3 regions of the Pseudomonas sp. C7.1 genome follow, and region 3 is predicted to be linked to each of the others. Evidence: predicted binding sites of a transcription regulator. Region 3 holds the regulator's gene; each other region holds the start of a gene.
The links. The regulator sigma-54, encoded in region 3, starts transcription at its own class of promoters, with help from an activator protein. The targets are predictions, from matches to a motif close to ANTGGCATNNANNTTGCTNT.
Positions count from the first base shown of each region.

Region 1: glnK (P-II family nitrogen regulator) is a predicted target of sigma-54. The motif match lies at 4,093-4,112, and genes of this name have one in related genera.
Region 2: AC0T4W_RS11390 (CmpA/NrtA family ABC transporter substrate-binding protein) is a predicted target of sigma-54. The motif match lies at 4,529-4,548, and genes of this name have one in related genera.

Region 1 is NZ_JBWDTL010000003.1:4,139,222-4,147,047, reverse strand. It holds gene AC0T4W_RS22855 (neutral/alkaline non-lysosomal ceramidase N-terminal domain-containing protein) at 1-135, opposite strand, end outside; gene sutA (transcriptional regulator SutA) at 295-624, opposite strand; gene AC0T4W_RS22845 (ammonium transporter) at 879-2,129, opposite strand; gene AC0T4W_RS22840 (ammonium transporter) at 2,208-3,521, opposite strand; gene glnK (P-II family nitrogen regulator) at 3,558-3,896, opposite strand; gene AC0T4W_RS22830 (accessory factor UbiK family protein) at 4,324-4,593, shown strand; gene AC0T4W_RS22825 (YifB family Mg chelatase-like AAA ATPase) at 4,633-6,132, shown strand; gene istA (IS21 family transposase) at 6,594-7,826, shown strand, end outside.
Region 2 is NZ_JBWDTL010000003.1:1,722,254-1,730,079, forward strand. It holds gene acnB (bifunctional aconitate hydratase 2/2-methylisocitrate dehydratase) at 1-1,198, shown strand, start outside; gene AC0T4W_RS11380 (IS1182 family transposase) at 1,686-3,041, shown strand; gene AC0T4W_RS11385 (IS110 family RNA-guided transposase) at 3,328-4,371, opposite strand; gene AC0T4W_RS11390 (CmpA/NrtA family ABC transporter substrate-binding protein) at 4,673-5,869, shown strand; gene AC0T4W_RS11395 (ANTAR domain-containing response regulator) at 5,871-6,449, shown strand; partial or broken gene alaC (alanine transaminase) at 6,658-7,826, shown strand, end outside.
Region 3 is NZ_JBWDTL010000003.1:63,095-70,920, forward strand. It holds gene yjgA (ribosome biogenesis factor YjgA) at 1-280, opposite strand, end outside; gene pmbA (metalloprotease PmbA) at 384-1,730, shown strand; gene AC0T4W_RS03600 (HPr family phosphocarrier protein) at 1,796-2,068, opposite strand; gene rapZ (RNase adapter RapZ) at 2,081-2,938, opposite strand; gene ptsN (PTS IIA-like nitrogen regulatory protein PtsN) at 2,941-3,414, opposite strand; gene hpf (ribosome hibernation-promoting factor, HPF/YfiA family) at 3,431-3,739, opposite strand; gene AC0T4W_RS03620 (RNA polymerase factor sigma-54) at 3,930-5,444, opposite strand; gene lptB (LPS export ABC transporter ATP-binding protein) at 5,583-6,308, opposite strand; gene lptA (lipopolysaccharide transport periplasmic protein LptA) at 6,311-6,853, opposite strand; gene lptC (LPS export ABC transporter periplasmic protein LptC) at 6,840-7,409, opposite strand; gene AC0T4W_RS03640 (KdsC family phosphatase) at 7,417-7,826, opposite strand, start outside.

The DNA.
Region 1 (7,826 bases), 4.1 Mb from region 3:
CACCGCCGCGCCCAGCAGGGCTGCAGTTTGCTCTGCGACCGGCTGCGGCGCAGCTTGGGCAAACTCATAGTGCTGGCTGATTGGCTGACAAGCCGTCAGCAACAGGCCCAATAGGCCAGCGAGGACGAAACGCATCGAGCACACTCCAGGCTCTTGGGAAGCGTCACCCTAGCGCAAACCTGGTACGTCGGTACAAGGTGAATACGGCCAGATTAGCGGCAAAAATGGCCATTCAACATAAAAAAACCCACAGGCTTTTGGCTTGCAGGCTTTTTTGTTTATGGCTGCTGCCGCTTAAATGGGGCGGCTGCCGTACTTGCTGTCCGGCTTTTTGGGCGGGTCGGAAACCACATTCGGCTCGACCTCCTGCACCTTGCCACCCCGGGAGAGGAACTCTTCCATGGCGCGGGCCAATGCATCACGCTCTTTCTGCTTGGCTTCGATACTAGGCAGTTCTTCTACGTCGACGGCAGCTTTGGCTTTTTTGCCTTTGCTGGCGGGTACGACTTCGTCGTCACCGTCGCCATCGTCGCTGCTGTCACCGTCATCGGCGGCAGCCAGCTCTTCGCCTTCGTCTTCGTCAGCGCCTTCTAATTCGTCGTGTTCCAGATCTTCGTCGCTCATGTTCCAACCTCATGACTTGCGAAAAGCAGAGTAGTTATAGCCCAGCTGCGTCAGCTTTCTAACGTCGCTGATAAAAATTCCAGTGGCCTTGCGTTGGGCTGGGCGCCGCACATCGGCGAACTGCGCTCAACGGCGCGCATTCTAGGGTCTGTTGCCGCTCCATCACAACCGCGCACATGCTGAAAAATCACAACCGTTAACCGGCTTTCAGAAAAAAGGGCGCCCTTGGGCGCCCTTGTTGAAACCAGCGGAAATCAACGCTTGGTGAATTCCGGATAGGCTTCCATACCGCATTCGGCAATGTCCACGCCTTCGTATTCTTCTTCCTCGGTAACGCGCAGGCCGATCACCAGTTTGATGATGGACCAGACGATCAGGCTGGCCACGAAGACCCAGGCGAAGATCGAGCCGATACCCAGCAACTGTGCGCCGAGAGTCGCGTCGCTATTGGTCAGGCAGACCGCCAGCAGGCCCCAGACACCGACCACACCGTGAACGGAGATGGCACCGACTGGGTCGTCGAGCTTGAGCTTGTCCAGACCGAGGATCGAGAACACCACCAGCACGCCACCCACGCCACCGATCAGGGTTGCTTGCAGGGCAGTCGGGGTCAGCGGTTCGGCAGTGATTGCAACCAGGCCAGCCAGGGCACCGTTGAGGGCCATGGTCAGGTCAGCCTTGCCAAACAGGATACGTGCCACGATCAGCGCCGCGATCAAGCCACCGGCAGCCGCCATATTGGTGTTAACAAACACGTTGGCTACGGCGTTGGCGTCTTCGATGGTGCTCATCTTGAGCTGCGAGCCACCGTTGAAGCCGAACCAGCCCATCCACAGGATGAAGGTACCCAGCGCTGCCATTGGCAGGTTGGCACCCGGAATGGCGTTGACCTGGCCATTTGGGCCGTACTTGCCTTTACGTGCGCCGAGCAGCAGTACGCCAGCCAGAGCAGCAGAAGCGCCGGCCATGTGCACCACGCCGGAACCTGCGAAGTCGAGGAAGCCGGCTTCGTTGAGAAAGCCCGAACCCCACTTCCAGAAGCCCTGTACCGGGTAGATGAAACCGGTCATGACCACGGCGAACGCCAGGAAGGCAAACAGCTTCATGCGCTCAGCAACAGCACCGGAGACGATCGACATGCAGGTCGCGGCGAACACCACCTGGAAGAAGAAGTCCGAACGCGCCGAGTAGTAAGGGGCATCGTCGCCGCCGGCCAGAACCGACTCAACGCTGTTCTCGTCACCGATCAGGAAACCCAGGCTTGGCAGGATGCCGCCTTCCGGGCTGGAGTACATGATGTGGTAACCGATCACCAGGTACATGATGCTCGCCACTGCGTACAGAGCGATGTTCTTGGTGAGAATTTCAGTGGTGTTCTTGGCTCGCACCAGACCGGATTCGAGCATGGCAAAACCCGCTGCCATCCACATTACCAGGGCGCCGCAAACCAAAAAGTAGAAGGTATCAAAACCGTACTGCAGTGCAGTCAATGCTGTGTTGTCCATGGTTCACCTCTTGCCGTTGCGCTTTTTAGCGCTATTCGGTTAAGACGTCCGGGTTGGCTCCGGACGCGCTCCGTGTGCTTACAGGTTGTAGCCGCGCTCGTTATGCAGGGCGAGATCGAGACCGATGGTCTCTTCCTCTTCGCTGACACGCAGGCCCATTACTAGGTCGATCACTTTCAGAATCACGAAGGTCACCAGCGCGGTGTACACCACGGTGAAGGCCACCCCCTCGAACTGGATCCACAACTGCGCCGGAATGTCTTCCACCGTGCCGAAGCCGCCCAGCGCCGGTGCGGCGAACGCCCCGGTGAGAATGGCGCCGACAATGCCGCCCACAGCGTGGACGCCGAACACGTCGAGGGAATCGTCATAACCCAGCTTGCGTTTCAGGCTAGTGGCGCAGAAGAAGCAGATCGCCCCGCTGGCCAGACCAATCGCCAGAGCCCCCATTGGCCCCGCGGTACCAGATGCCGGAGTGATCGCCACCAGGCCCGCCACAGCACCCGAGGCAATGCCTAGGACACTTGGTTTGCGGTGAGTGATCCACTCGGCGAACATCCAGCTCAGCGCCGCTGTAGCGGTGGCAATCTGGGTCACCAGCATGGCCATACCAGCGCTGCCGTTGGCTGCCAGCGCAGAACCTGCGTTGAAGCCGAACCAGCCAACCCAGAGCATGCTTGCGCCGATCAGGGTGTAGCCGAGGTTGTGCGGCGGCATGGCCGTTGTTGGAAAGCCCTTGCGTTTGCCCAGTACCAGGCAGGCCACCAGACCGGCGATACCGGCGTTGATGTGCACCACGGTGCCACCCGCGAAGTCGAGCACGCCCCAGTCCCACATCAGTGCCCCGTCGCCGCCCCAGACCATGTGCGCGATGGGCGCATAAACCAGGGTGAACCACACCGCCATAAAGATCAGCATGGCCGAGAACTTCATGCGCTCGGCAAAGGCACCAACGATCAGCGCCGGAGTGATGATGGCGAAGGTCATCTGGAAGGTGATGAACACACTTTCCGGAACACCAGCCACCAGGCTGTCCAGGGTCAAACCAGAAAGGAAGGCTTTGGAGAAACCGCCGACGAAGGAGTTGAAGTTGACGACTCCCTGCTCCATGCCGGTGCTGTCAAAGGCCAGGCTGTAGCCGTAAACGACCCACAGAATGCTGATCAACCCGGTTACCGCAAAACACTGCATCAACACCGACAGCACGTTCTTGGAACGCACCATGCCGGCGTAAAACAGCGCCAGACCAGGGATGGTCATAAACAGCACCAGTACAGTGGCGACCAACATCCAAGCGGTGTCGCCGCTGTTCAGGCTTGCCTCTTCGGCCATGGCAAAGCCAGGAACGAGAGACAAAAGGGCTCCTAGCCCTGCGATTTTTCGCAGAGTCATGGTTTAACTCCTGGGGCGTGGGGTTCGTTCGGAGGCTTAAACTGCGTCGGTGCCGGTTTCGCCGGTACGGATGCGGATCGCCTGTTCCAGGTTTACAACGAAAATCTTGCCGTCACCGATCTTGCCGGTGTTAGCAGCCTTGGTGATGGCTTCGATCACGCGATCGAGTTGGTCGTCAGCGATGGCCACGTCGATTTTCACTTTTGGTAAGAAATCGACCACGTATTCAGCACCGCGATACAGCTCGGTATGGCCCTTCTGGCGACCAAAGCCTTTGACTTCTGTGACAGTGATACCCTGCACGCCGATCTCCGACAGTGACTCACGGACGTCGTCCAGCTTGAACGGCTTGATGATGGCAGTGACTAGCTTCATGTAACTTTCTCCCGTGTATGGTGGACTTGCCCCAGGAATTACGAACCCGGCCCAAGTCTAAGCGCAGTGCCTGGCTTTTGTAATGCATCGCAGCCCTGACCCAGCGGCACCGATGCTCACCAACCGCTCCCGACGAAACACTTCCCCGCTTCGCCTAACGCACCGGAACTGCATCGGTGCATGCGTCGCAGGAGACAAAGCAGAAAGCTTGCCAGATCAGACAAAACCTATTTATTTCATGTATTTACCCGACAAACAGGCGTTTTAGCCCGGTAATACCCCACAGCCAGCGCACAACAACAGTGCAGCAGCCTGCCAAGCAACGCGCGAAAACTGTGCAGGCCGCGCCAATCCTGCGCCGGACACACCCGGCAAGCCTGGCAAAGCTGCGTGCTACACTGCCGCCATCTGCAAACGGAACCTCACCATGCTGCCACCTAAAGCACTGCTAGACGCCCTGACCACCCACGCCTCGCGCTTGTTCAACGGTGATGCGCCCTTGCCGCGCGGCGAGTTCGAAGCGCAGTTCAAGGTGCTGCTGCAAAGCGCCTTCAGCAAACTCGACCTGGTCAGCCGCGACGAGTTCGACAGCCAGATGGTCGTCCTGGCCCGCACTCGTGCTCGCCTGGAAGCCCTCGAAGCCAAAGTGGCCGAGATGGAAGCGCGCAGCGCAGACGCCCCAGCCACCAGCGAGTAACGCTCACCGCGGATGCATCAGCCGATCAAGGAGTGATCGATGTCCCTGGCCATAGTCCACAGCCGCGCCCAAGTGGGGGTTGAAGCCCCAGCCGTTACCGTCGAAGCCCATCTGGCCAACGGCCTGCCCTCCCTGGCACTGGTCGGCTTGCCGGAAACCGCAGTCAAGGAAAGCAAGGACCGCGTGCGCAGCGCCATCCTCAACTGCGCCTTCGATTTTCCGCCCAGGCGGATCACCCTCAATCTGGCACCTGCGGATTTACCCAAAGACGGCGGCCGTTTCGACCTGGCGATTGCACTCGGCATTCTCGCCGCCAGCGGCCAGGTGCCGGCCAGCGCACTGGAAAATCTTGAGTGCCTGGGCGAGCTGGCGCTGTCCGGGGCGATTCGCCCGGTACAGGGCGTCTTACCCGCTGCGCTGGCCGCCCGCGCCGCCGGACGCACCTTAGTGGTGCCCAAGGCCAATGCCGAAGAAGCCAGCCTGGCGTCAGGACTAACGGTGATTGCCGTCGAACACCTACTGGAAGTCGCCGCCCACCTCAACGGCCAAGCGCCAATTGCGCCGTATCAGGCCCAGGGTCTGCTGCGCCAGATCCTGCCCTACCCTGACCTAGCCGAAGTGCAGGGGCAGATTGCCGCCAAACGTGCGCTGCTGGTGGCGGCGGCCGGCTCACATAACCTGCTGTTTACCGGGCCGCCCGGCACCGGCAAAACCCTGCTGGCCAGTCGCCTGCCGGGCCTACTGCCACCGCTGGACGAAGCAGAAGCGCTGGAAGTGGCCGCGATTCATTCCGTGGCCAGCCACACGCCGCTAAGTGCCTGGCCGCAAAGACCTTTTAGAACGCCTCATCACAGTGCATCCGGCCCGGCGTTGGTCGGCGGTGGCAGTCGCCCACAACCTGGCGAAATAACCTTGGCCCATCACGGCGTGCTTTTTTTGGACGAACTTCCCGAATTCGATAGAAAAGTGTTGGAAGTTTTACGTGAGCCTCTGGAGAGCGGGCAAATCGTGATTGCCCGCGCCCGCGACAAGGTGCGCTTTCCCGCGCGCTTTCAGCTGGTGGCAGCAATGAACCCCTGCCCTTGTGGGCACCTGGGCGATCCGTCCGGGCGCTGCCGCTGTTCCACCGAGCAGATCCAGCGCTACCGCAGCAAACTCTCCGGCCCGCTGCTCGACCGCATCGACCTGCACCTCAATGTGCCACGGGAAACCACTCGACTTAACGCCGACGCAGAGCCCGGCCCCAGCAGCGCCAAACTGGCTGCCCAGGTGGTGCAGGCGCGCCAGCAGCAACTGGCACGCCAGGGCTGCGCCAACGCCCATCTGGACCTGGCCGGCGTGCAACAACACTGCAGCCTGCCGAGCGAAGACCGCCATTGGCTGGAAAATGCCTGCGAGCGCTTAGGCCTGAGCCTGCGTGCGGCACATCGGGTATTAAAAGTAGCGCGTACCCTGGCTGACCTGGACGGCGCAACAGATATAAGCCGCAGCCACCTGGGTGAAGCCTTGCAATACCGTCCCAGCAACAGCAGCGCCTGAATCGCGCCCATTAAAGAAGGCTATGTAGCCGTTATGTGTTGAATCGCCACGAACGGCGACACGGTGCATGACGACGCGGTAATCCGTAGGGTGGGCGAGGTGCGAATCGGATCAAGCAAACAACTTCAACGCCCAATGCGCCGTAACCCACCATGGCGGTCTACCGAAAACCGCGATGGTGGGTTACGGGCCGCTCGGGTTGCGTGGAGATCCTCATACCAGTCTCAGCGCCGCTAACCCACCCAAAAGCGGCCTGCAGTGCGGATTCCGCGCTGACTCGGACACCCATTCCACGCACATCCGGACAGTGATTCCACGCTGATCCGGACACCCATTCCACGAGCATCCGGACACTGATTCCACAGCCATCCGGACACTTTCTGGCAGGCAGCTACGCAGGATTTATTCACTACCATTGGCCTCTTTTTCGAAGCAGAGAGGTCGTCGTGGAGCGTTTATCCATGCGTAAAATCCGTGAAGTGTTGCGCCTCAAGTTCGATTGCGGGCTGTCTGTCCGTAAGATCTCCCGCAGTCTGGGCATAGGTCACAGCAGTGCCGGTGATTACCTTTGCCGATTCACGGCCTGCGGCCTCTCCTGGCCGCTCCCTACTGAGTTGTCCGACGCCGAGCTGGAGCGGCGCCTGTTCCCGCCACCGCCGGAGATCCCCTCTGAGCAACGACCAACTCCCGACTGGGCCTGGGTGCATGCCGAGCTGCGCCGACCAGGCGTGACCCTGGCGCTGCTCTGGCAGGAGTATCGGCTGGGCCAGCCACAGGGCTTCCAGTACAGCTGGTTCTGCGAGCACTACCGGGCCTGGGCCGGCAAGGTCGATGTGGTGATGCGCCAGGAGCACCGCGTCGGCGAGAAGCTGTTCGTCGACTATGCCGGCCAGACGGTGCCGGTGATCGACCGGCACAGCGGCGAGATCCGTCAGGCGCAGGTGTTCGTCGCGGTGCTCGGTGCCTCCAGCTACACCTTCGCCGAGGCCACCTGGTCGCAGCAGTTGCCCGACTGGCTGGGCTCCCATGCCCGCTGCTTCGCCTTCCTCGGCGGGGTACCGGAGATCGTGGTGCCGGACAACCTGCGCAGTGCGGTGAGCAAGGCCCATCGCTACGAACCGGACATCAACCCCAGTTACCGCGATCTGGCCGAGCACTATGGTGTGGCGGTGGTGCCGGCGCGGGCCCGTAAGCCGCGCGACAAGGCCAAGGCCGAGGTCGGCGTGCAGGTGGTCGAGCGCTGGATCCTCGCCGCCTTGCGCCATCGCCAGTTCTTCTCCCTGGACGAACTCAACCGGGCCATCGCCGTGCTGCTGGAGCGACTCAACCAACGGCCGTTCAAGAAGCTACCGGGCTCCCGCCAGGCGGCTTTCGCCAGCCTGGATCGCCCGGCTCTGCGCCCGTTGCCGGAGCAGCCCTACGTCTATGCCGAGTGGAAGAAGGCGCGGGTGCATATCGACTACCACGTCGAGGTCGATGGGCATTACTACTCGGTGCCCTACCAGTTGGTGAAGAAGCAGCTGGAGGTGCGTCTGACGGCCCGCACCGTGGAGTGCTTCCACGCCAACCAGCGGGTGGCCAGCCACGTACGCTCCCTGCACAAAGGCCGGCACAGCACGCAGACCGAGCACATGCCCAAGAGCCATCGCGAGCATGCCGAGTGGACGCCTCAACGGCTGATCCGCTGGGCCGAG
Region 2 (7,826 bases), 1.7 Mb from region 3:
CGGCGTATCCCTGCGTCCTGGCGACGGCATCATCCACAGCTGGCTGAACCGCATGCTGCTGCCGGATACCGTCGGCACCGGTGGTGACTCGCACACCCGCTTCCCTATCGGCATCTCCTTCCCGGCCGGTTCCGGCCTGGTTGCCTTCGCCGCTGCCACCGGCGTTATGCCGCTGGACATGCCGGAGTCGGTACTGGTGCGCTTCAAGGGCAAACTGCAACCGGGCATCACCCTGCGTGACCTGGTGCATGCCATCCCTTACGTGGCCATCCAGAAAGGCCTGCTGACCGTCGAGAAGAAAGGCAAGAAGAACATCTTCTCCGGCCGCATCCTCGAGATCGAAGGTCTGGACGAGCTGACCGTTGAACAGGCGTTCGAGCTGTCCGACGCCTCGGCCGAGCGTTCCGCTGCGGGTTGCACCATCAAACTGCCGGAAAAGGCCATCGCCGAATACCTGCGTTCGAACATCACCCTACTGCGCTGGATGATCAGCGAAGGCTACGGCGATGCGCGCACCATGGAACGTCGCGCACAAGCGATGGAAGCCTGGCTGGCCGATCCGAAGCTGATGGAGGCCGACAAGGACGCCGAGTACGCCGAAATCATCGAAATCGACCTGGCCGAGATCAACGAGCCGGTTCTCTGCGCACCGAACGACCCGGACGATGCGCGTCTGCTGTCCAGCGTTCAGGGCGAGAAGATCGATGAAGTGTTTATCGGTTCGTGCATGACCAACATCGGCCACTTCCGCGCTGCCGGTAAGTTGCTGGAAAAAGTCGAAGGCACCCTGCCGACGCGTCTGTGGCTGTCGCCGCCGACCAAGATGGACCAGCATCAGCTGACCGAAGAAGGCTACTACGGCATCTACGGCAGAGCTGGCGCGCGCATGGAAATGCCGGGCTGCTCGCTGTGCATGGGTAACCAGGCACGCGTTGAGGCGAACTCCACCGTGGTGTCGACCTCCACCCGTAACTTCCCCAACCGTCTGGGCGATGGTGCCAACGTCTACCTGGCCTCGGCCGAGTTGGCTGCGGTGGCCGCTATCACCGGCAAACTGCCGACGGTTGAGGAATACATGGTCTACGCGAAGAAAATCGACACCATGGCAGCGGACGTTTACCGCTACCTGAGCTTCGACCAGATCGCCGAGTTCCGTGAAGCTGCTGCAAACGCCCAGATCCCTGCTGTTCAGGTCTAAGCGTTACCCGCAACAAGAAAGCCCCGCCTCGTGCGGGGCTTTTTCTTTGGTGCGCCAGTTATGAGTCGTCCCGAACAGCTATACGGCGCATGAAACGCGGTAATACGTAGGGTGGGTTAGGCTCGAGCCGGGATCAAACAAACACTATCAACTCTCAACGCGCCGTAACCCACCATTGCGGTTTACCGACAAACCGCAATGGTGGGTTACGCAGCGCTCGAATTGCGTGACGCTCCCACAACCGCCTCCTGCGCCGCTAACCCATATATGGACTCCTCCCGTTTTGCCAGTGAAATACACATCCAACGAACCTAGGTACGACTGCTTCCGTATATCCGGCTTCTGATAAGGCGTTGGGTGCCTTGAGCCATGATGAATATCCGCTCATGTGTTCCTGATCGCCCTAGGAGCCTGTCGGACTTTCTGACTCTTCCTTGCGCTGAAAGTATTCGCGACAATCAAGGCCCTGCAATCGAGAGCCCCGCTGATGAGCCGTTTTGTCCTTGCTGACCGAGACACTGCGTATTTACTACCGCCTTCGGTGAACGAGTGGTTGCCGGCGGATCACTTGGCGCGGTTCGTGGTCGAGGTCATCGAGCAACTCGATTTGAGCGAGCTGACTGGGCAGTATGCGGGGCGGGGTTCAGCTGCCCACCATCCGGCCGTACTCCTGGGGCTGCTGATATACGGCTACGCCAATGGCGTGCACTCCAGCCGCAAGATCGAACGCGCGACCTATGACTCGGTAGCGTTCCGTTATCTGGCGGCCAACACCCACCCCGATCACGACACCTTGGCCACGTTCCGTCGACGTTTCCGGCAGCAGGTTGAATCGCTGTTCGTCCAGGTGCTGATGCTGGCGCGCGAGATGAAGCTGCTCAAGCTCGGTCATATCGCCCTCGACGGCACCAAGATCGAGGCCAACGCCAGTAAGCACAAGGCCTTGTCCTGGGCGCACGCCAACAAGATCGAGGCGCAGTTACGCCAGGAGGTCCAGCAGTTGCTGGCGCTGGCCGAGAACAGCGACTGCGCCGCCGTACCCGATGGCATGGATGTGCCGGCGGAGATTGCCCGGCGCGAAGATCGGCTCAGCGCGATAGCCCAGGCCAAAGCGAAGATCGAGCAACGTGCAGCTGAGCGACACGCCATTGAGCAACAGCAATTCGAGACCAAGACGGCCAAGCGTGAGGCCCAGCGCAAGGCTGGAAAGAAACCACGCGGCAAGGATCCAGAACCGCCCGCAGCGGGCCCCAAAGACAGCGATCAAGTCAATCTGACCGATGAAGAGTCACGCATCATGCCCGTCTCCGGTGGCGGCTTCGAGCAGAGCTATAACGCTCAAGCCGGGGTCGACACCGAGACGATGCTGGTGGTCACACAGCATGTAACCCAGGCCTGCAACGACAAGCGCGAAGTGGTTCCCACGCTACAGCGCATAGCCACCTTGCCCGCCGAATTAGGCGAGGTGAAAAGCCTGATTGCGGACAGCGGCTTCTTCAGCCAGGCCAACGTGAGCGCCTGCCACGAAGCCAAGGTCGAACCGCTTCTGGCGCTCAAACGCGAGTCGCACCACACCCCGGTACTGGAGCGCTTTGCCACCGACTCGCCGCTACCACAGACGAGTAACCCAGTCGAACAGATGGCTCACCGACTGAGCACGCAAGAAGGTCGAGCGCTGTACAGGCTACGCAAACAGACGGTCGAACCGGTGTTTGGCATCATCAAGCGAGTGATGGGCTGGCGGCAGATGAGCATGCGCGGCCTGGCCAACGCCCAGGGCGAATGGAGCCTGGTGACCATGGCCTGGAACATCAAGCGTTTGCATGTGCTACGCGCGATGTAACGCGGCCGAAAAGTACGCCCACCCGCGTCCAGGCAGCTGCTCAGGTGCACGAACGGACCGCCTGGGTTCGCGATAGTCAACTCGGATGCTTAGAAAGAACGACCCCGAGCAATCAAAGACCTAAACCCGCGCTGTCATTCCTTTTCGGGTTAAGTCCGACAGGCTCCTAGCGGCCTTGGTTTACAGAGGGCCTGTGGGTAAAGCAGGTTTTACACATGCCGGCTCGACCGGTTCGTCATCACTGCATGTCACTGTGCAATCGTGGTGGATCTTCTACGGTGTCACTTCATTCCTGCTTGGGTACTTCAGGTTTACGCCTCAGCAGGTTGATAGTCTTCCCCTTGCTGAGGATCGCCCAGATGATCCGGGCATTCTTGTTCGCCAAGGCGACCGTGGCGATATTTGTGTTGCGTCGACACTGCAACTGCTGCAGCCAGGTGCTGCGTCGATCCGTCTTTTCCTTACAGGTCTTCAGCACCGCACGAGCGCCATGGACCAATAACGTGCGCAGGTAACAGTCACCCTTTTTGCTGATGTGCCCCAGACGTTCTTTGCCGCCACTTGAATGCTGGCTCGGCACTAATCCCAGCCAGGCCGCGAACTGTCTGCCCGAACTGAACTGCCGTGCATCACCCACTGCAGACACCACGGCAGTCGCGCTGATCGGGCCAACGCCCTCCACCTGCAGCAAACGCTGGACACGCTCATCCGTCTTAACCTGACGGTGAAGCATGCCGTCCAGCTGTTTGATTCGCTCATCCTGTCCCTGCAGCTCATCACGCAAGAGCTCCAGCATTTCGTGCAGCTCGCCCGGTAATGTCTGGTGTTCGTCCAGCGCCTGCTGCAGCAACGCGCGGGTGGCCGCTATTCCCTGGCGACTCGCAACCAAACCGAACTCGCCAAGCAAGCCACGTATCTCGTTAACCAACGCTGTACGCGCCCTGATTAACCGGCTTCTGATCCGGTGCACCGACTGCCCAGCTTGCTGGTCGGCACTCTTCACCGCGACATAACGCATCGTGGGTCGGCTGGCAGCCTCGCAAATCGCCTCCGCGTCGTTGGCGTCGTTCTTACCACTCTTGACGTAGGGTTTGACGAACTGCGGCGCAATCAACCGCACTTCATGCCCCAACTTGCCTAGCTCGCGCGCCCAGTAATGCGAACTACCACAGGCCTCCATCGCCACCAGGCACGGCTCTTGTTGGCGGAAGAAATCCAGCATCTGTGAACGCTTGAGCTGCTTACGGCACTTCACCTGCTCGTGGCTATCGACGCCATGAACTTGAAAAACCTGTTTTGCCAAATCGATGCCGATTCGCTTAAGTTTCATGGTGACTCCTCCCTTCGTGGCTGTTTGGTTGTGACAACCTCAGTCTGGCGCATAGACGCCGTAGGAGGGAGGAGTCCATCTCATTGCCCTACAAAATCGGCATGCAATTCATAATTGGGACATAGCTTTTTCTTTCCGCTGCAGCCGCCCGCAGACAGATGGCATATGCCTTGCTTTGGCTTAAGCCATCAGGCCTTTCCAACGGCGGAAACGGCTGAAATAGACAATGGTGTCGTTCTGATCGCAGGCTGAAGGCCGCGCTTGGTACGGCACCTTTTTGTGTGGGCACAGGAAACGCACCATGAATGAGCACGACATCAGCCGCAGTGACACACCGGAAAAACCGGTACTGAATATCGGCTTTATGGCCCTCACAGACGCCGCATCGGTCATCGTGGCCGCCACCCAGGGCTTCGCAGAGAAGCATGGGCTGACGCTTAACCTGCAGCGCCAAGCCTCCTGGGCCACCCTGCGCGACAAGCTGCTGAGCGGCGAACTGGACGCAGCCCATAGCCTCTACGGCTTGATTTACGGCGTGCAACTCGGCCTTGGCGGTGCACCAACAACCGATATGGCGGTGCTGATGGGCCTCAATCAGAATGGTCAGAGCATCAACCTGTCGCCCGCTTTGCAAGCTGCAGGCGTGAGCACTGGCAGCGCACTGGCGCAACGCGCGCACCAGCCTGGCGCAAAACTGTCCTTCGCCCAGACTTTCCCCACCGGCACCCACGCCATGTGGCTGAATTACTGGCTAGCCAGCCAGGGCATTCATCCGCTGAGCGATGTCGACAGTGTTGTCGTGCCGCCGCCGCAGATGCTCGCCCACCTCAAGGCCCGTCGCATCGACGGTTTTTGCGTGGGCGAGCCCTGGAGCGCCCAGGCAGTGGATGAACAGATGGGCTGCACCCTGACCACCAGCCAGGCGATCTGGCCCGATCACCCGGAGAAAGTCCTGGGTTGCACTCGCGAGTTTGCCGAACAGCACCCCAACAGCGCCCGCGCGCTGATCATGGCGGCGCTGGAAGCCAGCCGATTTATCGATGAAAGCGAGGAAAACCAGCGCAGCACCGCGCAACTGCTCAGCGGCAGTGAGTATGTCGATGCGCCACTGTCGGCCATCCAGCCGCGCTTTCTCGGCCAGTACCAGGACGGCCTTGGCCACGCTTGGCAGGATGCTCACCCGCTGCGTTTTCACGCAGACGGCGCGGTCAACCAGCCCTACCTGTCCGACGGCATGTGGTTTATGACTCAGTTCCGCCGCTGGGGCCTGCTGCGCGAAGACCCAGACTACCTAGCTATTGCCCGCCAGGTTCAACAACTCGACCTCTACCGCCAGGCTGCCGAAGCACTCGGCATTGAGGTACCAGGCGATATGCGCAGCAGCCAGTTGCTCGACGGCCAAATCTGGGATGGCAGCGACCCGGCCGGTTACGCGCGCAGTTTTGCCCTGCACGCCCTGGCCGATGCATCCATCGGCGCCCAACAGGAGAGTCGCTAACATGCTGCGCATCCTGCTGATCAATGACACGGCAAAGAAAGTCGGCCGTCTGAAAACCGCCCTGACCGAGGCCGGCTTTGAGGTTATCGACGAATCCGGATTGACCATCGACCTGCCGGAGCGCGTCGAGGCCGTACGCCCTGACGTGATATTGATCGACACCGAATCGCCCAGCCGCGATGTGATGGAACAGGTGGTGCTGGTTAGTCGCGATCAGCCAAGGCCGATTGTCATGTTCACCGACGAGCACGACCCCGGCGTAATGCGCCAAGCGATTCAGAGCGGCGTCAGCGCCTATATCGTCGAGGGCATCCACGCCCAGCGTCTGCAACCGATTCTCGACGTGGCCATGGCCCGCTTCGAGAGCGACCAGGCGCTGCGCGCGCAGCTGCAGGCCCGCGATGCCCAGCTGGCCGAACGTAAACGCATCGAACTGGCCAAGGGCCTGCTGATGAAAATGAAAAGCTGCGACGAGGAACAGGCCTACACCCTGATGCGCCGCCAGGCCATGAGCCGTCAGCAGAAGCTCGCGCAGGTGGCCGAGCAGATCATCGCCATGCACGACATGCTCGGCGGATAACCACCGCTCCTGTTGCCGGATGCAATCCGGGGATTGCGCCCCCCGGATTGCATCCGGGCTACGACCTACCCGCCTACAGCTGTACTGGCGAGTTTCACGGAAACTGCTCTAGACAGTATCGCTGCGCGCCGCTTATCTTCGCCGCCTGGCCAGCGCACTGGCCAACGTCGCTCGGACGGTTCCGGGCGCTTACGTATCCGAGGAAAGCATGGCTGACCAAGCTTCGCGCCGCTTTGCGCGCATCGATCGACTCCCCCCTACGTTTTCAATATCACCGCCGAACTGAAGATGGCCGCGCGTCGCCGTGGCGAAGACATCATCGACTTCAGCATGGGCAACCCCGATGGCCCCACGCCGCCGCATATCGTCGAAAAGCTGGTGCAGGTCGCCCAGCGTGAAGACACCCACGGCTATTCCACCTCGCGCGGCATTCCGCGCCTGCGCCGCGCCATCTCGCGCTGGTACAAGGACCGCTACGAAGTCGAGATCGATCCTGAAAGCGAAGCCATCGTCACCATCGGCTCCAAGGAAGGCCTGGCGCACCTGATGCTGGCCACCCTGGACCATGGCGACACGGTGCTGGTGCCCAACCCCAGCTACCCGATCCACATCTATGGCGCGGTAATCGCCGGCGCCCAGGTGCGTTCGGTGCCGCTGATTCCCGGCGTGGACTTCTTCGCCGAACTGGAGCGGGCAATTCGCGAGTCGATCCCCAAGCCGAAGATGATGATCTTGGGTTTTCCCTCCAACCCCACCGCGCAGTGCGTGGAGCTGGACTTCTTCGAGCGCGTGGTGGCCCTGGCCAAGCAATATGATGTGCTGGTGATTCACGACCTGGCCTACGCCGATATCGTCTACGACGGCTGGAAAGCCCCGTCGATCATGCAGGTACCGGGCGCCAAGGACATTGCCGTGGAGTTCTTTACCCTGTCCAAGAGCTACAACATGGCCGGTTGGCGCATCGGCTTTATGGTCGGCAATAAGGAGCTGGTCAGCGCCTTGGCGCGGATCAAGAGCTACCACGACTACGGCACCTTCACTCCGCTGCAGGTGGCGGCGATTGCAGCACTGGAAGGTGATCAGCAATGCGTTCGTGATATCGCCGAGCAATACCGCCAGCGCCGCAACCTGCTGGTCAAAGGCCTGCACGAGCTGGGCTGGATGGTCGAGAACCCGAAAGCCTCGATGTATGTCTGGGCGAAGATTCCCGAGCAGTACGCCCAGCTCGGCTCGCTGGAATTCGCCAAGAAGCTGCTGCTGGAGGCCAAGGTCTGCGTGTCACCGGGCATCGGTTTCGGCGATTACGGCGATGACCATGTACGCTTTGCCCTGATCGAGAACCAGGACCGCATCCGTCAAGCGATTCGCGGGATCAAA
Region 3 (7,826 bases):
TGGAGGCATCCAGTTGGTCGAGCAGGGTCAGGATGGCGGGGATGTCCTGGTCGCGCATCAAGCGGCCGATAAACTGCACATGGCGCTTCTTCGCGGCATTGGCAGTGTGCTTGGGCGCTTCGGCCAGCGCGCGGCGCAGCTCGTCGGTCAGCGGCAGCTTGTTCAGCAGGTCGAGTTTCAGGGTAGTCAGGCGTTGCCCCAGATCTTGTAGCGCATGAAACTCGCGCTTGACCTGGGTTTTGCTCTTCTCGCCGGAGAAGTCGTCAAGGTATTCAGACATGGTGGCGGTCCAGTGGAAAACGCCGACATGATAGCAGCAAGTTTCCAGCTGTAAGCGTCTGGCCTGTGTGGCCGCGCTTGCCGCTTATCGTTCAGGAGTTTTTATGAGTGCAGTAGACATCGTCGGCCCCGAGGCTGTGCCGCAATTGCAGGCGCAGGTGGAGCAGATTATTGCCGAGGCCAGAAAGCAGGGCGCAAGTGCCTGCGAAGTGGCGGTATCGGTGGAGCAGGGCTTGTCCACCACGGTGCGTCAGGCTGAGGTGGAAACGGTCGAGTTCAACCGCGACCAGGGGTTTGGCATCACCCTGTATGTCGGTCAGCGCAAAGGCTCGGCCAGCACCTCGGCGAGCGGTGAGGCAGCGATTCGCGAAACCGTCGCGGCGGCCCTGGCGATTGCCAAGCATGCCTCCGAAGATGAGTGCGCCGGTCTGGCCGATGCCGCGCTGATGGCCCGCGAGTTGCCGCAGCTGGATCTGTATCACGCTTGGTCGATCACCCCCGAGCAGGCCATCGAACAGGCCTTGAGCTGCGAGGCGGCGGCCTTTGCGGCGGATAAGCGGATCAAGAATGCCGACGGCACCACGCTCAATACCCATCAGGGCTGCCGGGTCTATGGCAACAGTCACGGTTTTATCAGCGGTTATGCCAGCACGCGGCACAGCCTGAGCTGCGTGATGATCGCCGAAGACGGCGGGCAGATGCAGCGTGACTATTGGTATGACGTCAATCGCCAGGGCGAGCTGCTGGCCGATGCCGGCAGCATCGGCCGCCGCGCCGCCGAGCGGGCTGTAAGCCGTTTGGGTGCGCGCCCGGTGCCGACCTGCGAAGTACCGGTGCTGTTCGCCGCCGAGCTGGCCGGTGGCCTGTTTGGCAGCTTTCTCGCGGCTATTTCCGGTGGCAACCTGTACCGCAAATCGTCGTTTCTTGAGGGGACATTAGGCCAGCAGTTATTCCCAGAGTGGCTGACGCTGGATGAGCGCCCGCACATTCCCCGCGCGCTGGGCAGTGCGGCCTTCGATGGTGATGGCTTGGCGACCTATGCCAAAGCCTTTGTCGAGCGCGGCGAGCTGTTGTCCTATGTGCTGGGTACCTACTCCGGGCGCAAGCTGGGCATGCCCAGCACCGCCAACTCTGGCGGTGTGCACAACCTGTTTGTCAGCCATGGCAATGAAGATCAGCAGGCGCTGCTCAAACGTATGGGGCGCGGCCTGCTGGTCACCGAGCTGATGGGGCAGGGGCTGAATATGGTCACCGGCGACTATTCACGCGGTGCGGGCGGTTACTGGGTGGAGAACGGCGAGATCCAGTTCCCGGTGCAGGAAGTCACCATCGCCGGCAATATGCGCGATATGTTCAAGCAGATTGTCGCGGTGGGCAATGACTTGGAGCTGCGCAGCAATATCCGCACCGGTTCGGTGCTGATTGAGCGGATGACCGTGGCGGGTAGTTGATTCCTGTTGTATGAAAAAAGGGGCTGTCGCTTAAGCGTTCAGCCCCTTTTTTGTCTTTGGATCAGCTATTCGCCTTCATCGAAGTAGTTGTTGATCAGCTCACTCAGAGCCTGCAACGCCTCGCTATCCTGCTCGCCTTCGGTATGCACATGCACGGCAGTGCCCTTGCCGGCAGCGAGCATCATCACTGCCATGATGCTCTTGCCGTCGACCAGGCTTTCCGGCGTGCGGCCGACTTTGACTTGGCAAGGAAAACGCCCAGCGACGCCGACAAACTTGGCCGCCGCGCGGGCGTGCAGGCCAAGCTTGTTGATAATGGTGATTTCGCAGGCGGGCATCGCGGCAATTCCTTAACTGAGGTCGCGGTGGCGAGTCTGAACGTTTTTCAGGATGGGTTTGAGGGTTTGCCCCAGACGGTTGGCCAGGTACACCGAGCGGTGATGACCGCCGGTACAGCCAATCGCCACCGTTACATAAGCACGATTGCTGGCGGCAAAGCGCGGCAGCCATTTGGTCAGGTAGGCGAGGATGTCCTGGTACATGTCTTCGACATCGGCCTGGGCCGAGAGGTAGTCGACGACCGGCTGGTCGAGCCCGGAGAAGTCGCGCAAGTCCGGCTTCCAGTAGGGGTTGGGCAGGCAGCGCACATCGAACACCAGGTCGGCATCCACCGGCATACCGCGTTTGAAACCAAAAGACTCCAGCAGAAACGCGGTGCCCGGCTCGGGCTGATTAAGCAGGCGCAGTTTGAGGCTGTCGCGCAGCTGATACAGGTTGAGGTGAGTGGTGTCGATCTTCAGGTCGGCCAGGTCGATGATCGGACCCAGTAGCAGCGCTTCATCGGCAATGGCTTCGGCCAGCGAGCGATTCTCGTTGGTCAGCGGGTGACGCCGGCGGGTTTCTGAGAAGCGTTTGAGCAGGGTTTCTTCGTCAGCATCCAGGTAGAGCACATCGCACTTGATGTTCCGTGCGCGCACTTCATCGAGCAGTTCGGGGAAGCGCTTGAGATGGCTCGGCAGGTTGCGCGCATCAATCGACACCGCGACCTGCGGTTGCAGCAGCTCGGTGTGCAGCAGGGCGCGTTCGGCCAGTTCAGGCAGCAGCCCGGCGGGCAGGTTGTCGATGCAGTAGAAACCGTTGTCCTCGAGCACATCAAGGGCGGTGCTCTTCCCGGAGCCGGAGCGACCGCTAACGATGATCAGACGCATGCTCAGGCTCGGTTAAGTTGGCTTTGTACGTCCACGACCACCTGATATAAGGCTTCGCTACTCTCTGCCTGGCGCAGGTTGGCGCGCACATCGCTGCGGTCAAGCATGCTGGCGATTTGCCGGAGCAGTTCCAGGTGAGCATCGGTTGCCGCTTCGGGTACCAGCAGGACAAACAACAGGTCCACGGGCGCACCGTCGATGGCGTCGAAGTCCACGGCGGCGTCCAGGCGCAATAAAGCGCTGATCGGCGCGGTACAACCGGGCAGGCGGCAGTGGGGAATGGCAATGCCATTACCGAAACCGGTTGAGCCGAGTTTTTCGCGGGCAATCAGGCTTTCGAAGATGTCTTGGCCGTCCAGGTCAGGCAGCTCGCGCGCCACCAGGTTGGCAATCTGTTCGAGAACACGTTTTTTGCTGCCGCCCGGCACGTTCACCAAAGAACGGCCGGGGGTCAGTATGGTTTCAAGTCGGATCATAGGAGGGAGTGCGAAGTCAGCGGGCCATTGCGCCCTGTTGACGTTCGAGCTGTTTTTCCTTGTGCTTGATGAGTTGTCGATCGAGTTTGTCGGTCAGCAGGTCGATGGCTGCGTACATGTCTTCGTGTTCGGCATTGCCGACGATCTCGCCGCCGGCAATATGTAAGGTCGCTTCGATTTTCTGCTTGAGCTTCTCGACCTCCATTATGACCTGCACATTGGTGATCTTGTCGAAGTGGCGCTCTAATCGGCTGAGTTTCTCGCCGATGTAGTCGCGCAGGGCGTCGGTCACATCCAGCTGGTGTCCACTGATGTTGACTTGCATACCGCTTTCTCCTTGTTGCCGTGTGTAAGAGGCAGGCGAGAGGCCTGCCGCCGGAACACTGTGGCGTGGAAGACTCTGCAGAACGAGCCTGGCACGGTCGCTTATTGCGTGTTTGCAGTATGGCTGCTTTTGCGAAAGACGAGACCGTGCGTGTTCTGTATCGAGTGCTGTCTTCCTTCTTCGTGCCGCCTTAGATCAATCGTTTGCGCTCACTGGAAGGCGCTATTCCGAGGGATTCACGGTACTTAGCGACCGTGCGGCGGGCGACTTGAATGCCTTGTGCTTCCAGTAAACCAGCGATCTTGCTGTCACTCAACGGCTTTTTCGCATTTTCCGCTGCGACCAGTTTTTTGATGATGGCGCGGATCGCGGTGGACGAGCATTCGCCGCCCTCGGAGGTGCTGACGTGGCTTGAGAAGAAGTATTTCAGCTCGTAAATGCCACGCGGGGTGTGCATGAACTTCTGCGTGGTGACCCGCGAAATGGTCGACTCGTGCATGCCCACTGCTTCGGCAATATCGTGCAGCACCAGGGGCTTCATGGCCTCGTCGCCGTAATCGAGGAAGCCGCGTTGGTGCTCGACGATCTGCGTGGCGACCTTCATCAGGGTTTCGTTGCGGCTTTGCAGGCTCTTGATAAACCAGCGCGCTTCCTGCAACTGGTTGCGCATAAAGGTGTTGTCGGCGCTGGAGTCGGCACGCTTCACAAAGCCTGCGTATTGCGCGTTGACCCGCAGGCGCGGCATGGCTTCCTGGTTCAACTCCACCAGCCAGCGCTCGTTGTGCTTGCGCACAATCACGTCGGGCACCACGTATTCCGGTTCGCTCGATTCGATCTGCGAGCCAGGGCGCGGGTTGAGGCTCTGGATCAGATCGATAACCTGGCGCAGTTCATCTTCCTTGAGCTTCATGCGGCGCATCAGTTGGCTGTAATCGCGGCTACCGAGCAGGTCGAGGTAGTCGCTGGCCAAACGCTGGGCTTCGCTCAGCCACGGGGTTTTCGCCGGCAGCTGGCGCAGCTGCAGCAGCAGGCATTCGCCCAGGTTGCGCGCGGCGATGCCGGTGGGCTCGAACTGCTGAATGCGGTGCAGCACGGCTTCGACTTCGTCGAGTTCGATGTCCAGTTCCGGATCGAAGGCTTCGACCACTTCTTCCAGGGTTTCTTCTAAGTAGCCTTGCTGGTTGATACAGTCGATCAGGGTAACGCCGATCAGGCGGTCCTTGTCCGACATCGGCGCCAGGTTGAGCTGCCAGAGCAGGTGGCTTTGCAGGCTCTCGCCGCTGGAGGTACGGGTGGTGAAATCCCACTCGTCGTCATCATTGCTGTTGCTGGGCAGGCTGCTGGCGCTGGTCTGGTAGATGTCTTCCCAGGCGGTATCGACAGGCAGCTCATTGGGAATACGCTCGCCCCAATCGCCTTCTTCCAGGTTGTCCACGGTCTGCGTGGCTTCCTGGTAGTTGGTTTCCTGATAGGGCGTTTCGGGCTGTTCGCTGGGGCTGGCGCTTTCTGCGCCATCGGCCATAGGGTCCGAATTGTCGAAGTCATCGCCATCTTCTTGGCGTTCGAGCATCGGGTTGGACTCCAAGGCCTCCTGAATCTCTTGTTGCAGATCCAGGGTGGACAGTTGGAGCAGGCGGATGGCCTGTTGCAGCTGCGGTGTCATCGTCAGCTGCTGGCCCATTCTCAGGACTAGCGATGGTTTCATTGCAGACCTTATTTACCGGCGTCTGTGCGCAATCCACTACAGGGCGTTTTTAAAAAGCGCCACTAGGAAGCAAATTATATGCCTGACTTTAAAGGTTTTGCCTAGCCGTGGCAGCAGTCGGCTTGATAAAAGCGGTGGTTACAGCTTGAACTCATGCCCCAGGTAAACTTCTTTCACTGTCTGGTTGGCCAGAATCGCCTCGGCATCACCTTCAGCGATCAGTTGGCCATCACTGACGATATAGGCGGTTTCGCAGATGTCCAGGGTCTCGCGGACGTTGTGGTCGGTGATCAATACACCGATGCCCTTGTCTTTGAGGTGATGGATGATCTGCTTGATGTCGCCCACGGAAATCGGGTCGACACCGGCGAAGGGTTCATCAAGCAAGATGAACTTGGGGTTGGTCGCCAAGGCGCGGGCAATTTCCACGCGGCGGCGTTCACCGCCGGACAGGCTCATGCCGAGATTGTCGCGGATATGGCTGATATGGAATTCCTGCAGCAGACCCTCAAGCTCCTTGCGGCGTGCGGCGCCGTCGAGGTCCTTGCGAGTTTCCAGAATGGCCATGATGTTGTCGGCCACGCTGAGCTTGCGGAAAATTGAAGCTTCCTGCGGCAGGTAGCCGATACCGGCGCGAGCACGGCCATGCATCGGCTGATGGCTGACGTCGAGATCGTCGATCATCACGCGACCCTGGTCGGCCTGGACCAAACCAACGATCATGTAGAAGCAGGTGGTCTTACCGGCGCCGTTGGGGCCAAGCAGGCCGACAATCTGCCCGCTATCGATGCTCAGGCTGACGTCGCGCACGACCTGGCGGCCTTTATAGCTTTTGGCCAAGTGTTGGGCTTTCAATGTGGCCATTATTACTGCGCCTGCTGGTCGGCTGGTTTGTTCTTCGGTTGGATCACCATGTCGATGCGCGGGCGTGGCACCGTGATGTTGGTGCCTGTGGCGCGGCCGGCGTTGACGATCTGGCGCTGGGTGTCGTAGACAATTTTCTCGCCTTCGAAGGTGTTGCCTTCCTGAATCACCTTGGCCTGGTCGATCAGCACCACGCGATCATTGGCCATAAAGTACTGGATGGTCAGGCCATAAGCCTTGACGATCTGTTTGTCGGCTGACGGTTTTTGTTCGTAGTAGGCGGGTTTGCCAACTGAGGTGAATACCTCGACATCACCCTGGGCATTCTGGGTGATGGTTACGGTGTCGCCGGTAACCTTCATGGTGCCCTGGGTAATGATTACATCGCCGCGATAAACGGCTACGCCTTGTTTGTCGTCCAGTTCTGCGCTGTCGGCCTGAATACGGATAGGCTGTTCGCGGTCGGACGGCAGGGCCCAGGCGCTTGCACTTCCGAGTGCGGCACTAAGGCTAAGTAGTAGGGGGAGGGTGTTAACGAGCCTCATGCTGACCTCTTACGTTGGACAGCAGGAGCATCCGGCCGTCATTCATGTACGCTTTCATTCCATTTGCCGTGGTCACCCCATTGGCCGCGTCGATTCTAACGGCTTGCTGGGTCTGCGCATATTCCTTCTCGGGGAATATGGTCAGGCGGCTGGTGGTGAGGATGGTCGGGCGGCCTTTGGCATCGGTGCGTTCAACGCGCACCTTGTCGATCAGTTCAACTTCAACGCCGCCTGGCGACACTTCACCGTGCTCGCTGCGGATTTTCCAGGGTAGCTCAGTGCCGCGGAACAGGTTCATGTTCGGGCTGGTCATCAGGGTGACGTCACTGGCCTTGACGTGCTCAACCTTGTCTGCGGTCAGCTCGTAGTGCAGTTTGCCATCGGCCTGGTATTGCACGGTATGGGTGTTGGTGGCGTAAAAATCGATGGCGTTGTCCGTCTCGCTCTTACCGGTTTGCTGATTAAAGCTGTCCGGGTTGAGGTTCCAGTAGCCGAGCGCCGCCACCAGCAGTGCAGCAAAGGCGAACAGGGCAATATTGAATAACTTGCGGGGCATGGTTGGCCTATAGGTAAGCGGCTTGAGCGGCTTCAAGGGTGCCTTGGGCGTGCATGATCAACTCGCAGAGCTCACGGGCGGCGCCTTCACCGCCGCGAGCGCGGGTAATGCCGTGGGCGTGCTGGCGGACAAAACCATCGGCACTGGCGACCGCCATGCCCAGACCTACGCGGCGGATCACCGGCAGATCGGGCAGGTCGTCACCCAGATAAGCGACCTGAGCATAGTCTAGGCCCAGTTCGCCGAGCAGTTCATCGAGCACCACCAGCTTGTCTTCGCGGCCTTGGTACAGGTGTTGAATACCCAGGTTCTGCGCGCGTCGTTCAACCACCGGCGTTTTGCGGCCGCTGATAATTGCGGTGCGCACGCCAGAGTTGATCAACATCTTGATGCCGTGGCCGTCGAGGGTGTTGAAGG